One region of the Methyloparacoccus sp. NF-16 genome, then DNA from elsewhere that is predicted to be linked to it. Evidence: predicted binding sites of a transcription regulator. Region 1 holds the regulator's gene; the other holds the start of a gene.
What was found. The regulator HrcA, encoded in region 1, represses chaperone genes, less so after heat shock. The targets are predictions, from matches to a motif close to TNTTAGCACTCNNNNNNNNNGAGTGCTAANA.
Positions count from the first base shown of each region.

Region 2: groES (co-chaperone GroES) is a predicted target of HrcA. The motif match lies at 1,108-1,138, and genes of this name have one in related genera.

Region 1 is NZ_CP174130.1:2,482,717-2,484,914, forward strand. Features, by position in the region: gene ACH5N8_RS11860 (NAD(+) kinase) at 1-312, opposite strand, end outside; gene hrcA (heat-inducible transcriptional repressor HrcA) at 558-1,619, shown strand; gene grpE (nucleotide exchange factor GrpE) at 1,698-2,198, shown strand, end outside.
Region 2 is NZ_CP174130.1:453,410-455,607, reverse strand. Features, by position in the region: gene groL (chaperonin GroEL) at 1-697, opposite strand, end outside; gene groES (co-chaperone GroES) at 751-1,041, opposite strand; gene ACH5N8_RS02090 (response regulator transcription factor) at 1,342-1,905, opposite strand; gene ACH5N8_RS02085 (ATP-binding protein) at 1,902-2,198, opposite strand, start outside.

The sequences.
Region 1 (2,198 bases):
GACCAGGAAACCCAGCCGGCCCAGATTCACACCGATCAGGGGAATATCATACTCGGCCAGGGCGCGGGCGGCGGCCAGCAGGGTACCGTCGCCGCCCACCACCACGGCAAAGTCGCAGCGCTGGCCCAGTTCCCTGAGCGAGCCGCGATCCGGCACGACGCCATGGATGAAAGGCGCGGAATCGGCATCCACGATCACCCGGATTCCACGGCGAATCAGCAGCGCGTGCAATTCCGTCAGGGTCTCCGCGATACGCCCGGCGTCCGGCTTGCCGATCAGTGCCGCGACGCGAAAACCGGCCAGTGCGGTCATGCGCAACGGACCCTGCAAAACTTGGCGGTCAAGGGCATGGACATCATCGATTCTGGCAACAGGACCAACCAGGCTGCCGCTGGCTGGCGCGACCACAGGCTGCTGCGCATGGCCCGCGGTACCCGACTGAACTGGCCTGGGCGCCACGGCCGCATGTTAGACGCTTCTTGACACTGCATCTGGGGATTGCTAGTTTCTGGCACTCTCCACGTCAGAGTGCTAATCGGGAGCCTGCGAGGAACTCCGTGCCCATTATCCATCAATTGAACGAGCGTGCCTCCTACCTGTTCAAGGTTCTGGTGGAACGCTATATCAATGAGGGGCAGCCGGTCGGTTCCAGGTCGCTGGCCAAGGATGCCGGGCTCAACCTGAGCCCCGCCACCATCCGCAACGTGATGGCCGACCTCGAGGACATGGGTCTCATCACCGCCCCGCACACCTCCGCCGGACGCATGCCGACGGCATCCGGCTACCGGTTCTTCATCGACACCCTGATGACGGTCAAACCCCTGCAGGACGCCATTGTCCACCAGCTGAGGGAAGATCTCCTGCTCCAGGACTCCCCGGGCGACGTGCTGGAAACCGCCTCCCGCCTACTGTCGGAGGTGACCCACATGGCGGGAATCGTGATGCTGCCCCGGCAGGAATCGAACGCCTTCAGCCACATCGAATTCCTGCCGCTGTCGGAACGCCGGCTGCTGGTCATCCTCATCACCGAGCAGCAGCAAATCCACAACAAGATCATCCAGGTGCCGCGGGACTTCAGCCCGGCGGAACTTCAGGCGGCCGCCAACTTCCTCAACAGCCGTTTCAACGGCAAGCACATCAACAGTGTCCGCACCAGCCTGGCACGGGAAATCCAGGCAACCCGCGATCGCCTGAGCCAGGAAATCCTCGATGCCGCCACCCTCACCGACCTGGCCCTGGATGATCGCGGCAAGCGCCGCAGCCCGGTGTTCGTGTCCGGCGAAATCAACCTGATGGACTTCTCCGAACTGGCCGACATGGAGCAGTTCCGCAGCCTGTTCGAGGCCCTGCACCAGAAGGAAGCCATGATGCAGCTACTGGACCGCTGCATCGAATCGCCCGGCGTGCAGATCTTCATCGGCGAGGAATCCGGCCACCGCGCTCTCGGCCATTGCAGCCTGGTGACCGCACCCTATGCCATCAACGACCAGGCCGTCGGGGTGCTCGGCGTCATCGGGCCGACCCGCATGAAGTACGAGCGCGTGATCCCGCTGGTCGACCTGACCGCCAAACTGGTCGGCGCTGCCTTGAATCACAGAGCCCTGCCCCAATTTAGCTGAAGGCAGCCCGGCCAGACGGCTGGCCAGACTGATCACCCAATCCCACCAACCCAATTTCACACGATGGAGCCCGTTCACATGAGCCCGGACGACGTTTTGCCCGAAGACCAGCAGGAAACGCCCAACACGACCGCAACCGGGACCGAAGCGCCCACCGAACAGGATGCGCCTCGGGACTTGACCGAGCAGCTCAACCAGCTGGCCCGGCAGGCCGAGGAAAACTGGGACAAGTTCGTCAGAACCCAGGCCGAGCTGGAGAACCTCAAGCGTCGCGCCGACAAGGATGTGCAGGATGCCCGCAAGTTCGGGCTGGAAAAGTTCGCCCGCGAGCTCTTGTCCGTTGCCGACAGCCTGGAACTGGGCCTCAGCGTCGAGACCAGCGACACCCCCGAAGTCGCCAAGTTGCGCGAGGGCATGGAATTGACCCTCAGGCAGCTGCTTGCCACGTTCGAGAAATTCCAGCTATCGCCGGTGAATCCCGAGGGCGAGAAATTCAATCCCGAACTGCACCAGGCCATGGCCATGCAACCCACCGACGAAGCCGAGCCCAATACCGTCATCAAGGTTTACCAGAAGGGC
Region 2 (2,198 bases), 1.3 Mb from region 1:
TGTCGCGAATGTTGGAGATCTTCTTCTCGCAGATCAGGATCAGCGGATTCTCCAGCTCGGCGCTCATGCTCTGCTGGTTATTAATGAAGTAGGGCGACAGGTAGCCGCGATCGAACTGCATGCCCTCGACGACGTCCAGGGTATTCTCGAGGCCGGAGCCATCCTCCACGGTGATGACGCCTTCCTTGCCGACCTTGTCCATGGCATCGGCGATGATCTTGCCGATGGCCTCATCGGAGTTGGCGGAAATGGCGCCGACCTGGGCGATGGCATTGCTGTCGGCGCAAGGCACCGACATGCCGTGAATGGCCTCGACGGCGGCCGCGGTGGCCTTGTCGATGCCGCGCTTGAGATCCATCGGGTTCATGCCGGCGGCTACCGCCTTGAGACCTTCGGTCAGGATGGACTGGGCCAGCACGGTGGCGGTCGTGGTGCCGTCACCGGCGATGTCGGAGGTCTTGGACGCCACTTCCTTGACCATCTGCGCCCCCATGTTTTCGAACTTGTCGGCAAGTTCGACTTCCTTGGCGACGGAGACACCGTCCTTGGTCACGGTCGGCGCGCCGAAGCTCTTTTCCAGAACCACGTTGCGACCCTTGGGGCCGAGGGTCACCTTGACGGCCTGCGCCAGGATGTTCACACCACGGATCATGCGGCTACGGGCATCATCACCAAATCGTACGTCTTTAGCTGCCATATTGCTTAATACCTAATGCGGTTGAATCGTTGAGGGATTGGAAGGGCGGGGATTCAGCCTTCCAGGATCGCGATGATGTCGTCTTCGCGCATGACCAGGATTTCCTCGCCATCGACCTTGACCTCAGTGCCGGCATACTTGCCGAACAGCACCTTGTCACCCGCCTTGACGCCCAGCGGCCGAACCTGGCCATTGTCGAGGACCTTGCCGTTGCCTGCCGCGACAACCTCGCCGCGAACCGGCTTCTCGGCAGCGGAATCGGGGATCACGATGCCGCCCGGCGAGGTACGCTCCTCCTCCAGACGCTTGACGATGACGCGATCATTCAAGGGACGAATTTTCATGAATAGCTCCTTGTGCCAGGTAGTTTGGTAAGGATTCGGCGCGGACAGGTATCGGCCGGAGCCCCCTGTTAGCACTCAAATCAGGCGAGTGCTAATCATATAGCGCCGCCCACAGCTGTCAAGCCATGCGACGGCATCTGCTGGCATTACGGCTGTCAGACGGCAAGAACGAGGCGGGGCAGCCCTTCACTCACGCACAAGAGGCTCGATTCAGGGGATACCAGGGAGGAACGGCATGCCGGAGGCAGGTGCCGGAAGGAGGGACCGGAGCTCAGGCAGCGCGATCGGTTGACCGGCGGCTCAATCCTTGACAGGCCGCTTTTCCAGCTTGCGCTGCAGGGTACGGCGATGCATTCCCAGGGCGCGGGCGGCCGCCGAGATATTGCCGCCATGCTCGACCAGCACCTTTTGCAGGTGCTCCCATTCGAGCCGGCGGATCGACAGCGGCTTGTCCTTGATCTCGACGAACTCGTCGCCCTGCTCCTTGTGGAGGGCAGAAACGATCTCGTCGGTATCCGCCGGCTTGGCCAGATAATGCACAGCCCCCAGCTTGATGGCCTCCACCGCGGTGGCGATGCTTGCAAAGCCTGTCAGCATGACGATCCGGGTGTTGGCATCCAGCTCGTGCAGCCGCTTGACCAGCGCCAGACCGGACTCCTGCCCGATCCTGAGATCGATGACGGCAAACTCGGGCTCGATCTCCTCGGCCAGACGAATGCCCGTCTCCACATCGGTGGCCACATGCACCTCATAGCCCCGCTTCCTGAGCGCCTGATCCAGCACGCCACAGAAGGTCGGATCGTCATCGACCAGCAGGAGAGAAGGGCGCTCCAGTGGTTCATCCAAGGGCATCGTATCGCTCATACCATTCTCCAGGGGCTCGCCAGGGGCAGGACAATCCTCGTCTGGGTGCCACCCCGCGAACGCGGGGTCATTTCGATGCTGCCACCCAGGCGATGAATGGTGGAAAAGGCCAGGAACAGACCGACACCCAATCCATGATCCTTGGTCGAAACCGGCGCCTTGCCGAGCTGCTCGGAAACCGTCGGCGCAATCCCTGGCCCTCGGTCCAGCACCCGCAAGACCACCGACTGCTGATCCCACGAGACACGCAGGTCAATACCCTTGGGCGAGACCTCGGCCGCATTGTTAAGGAT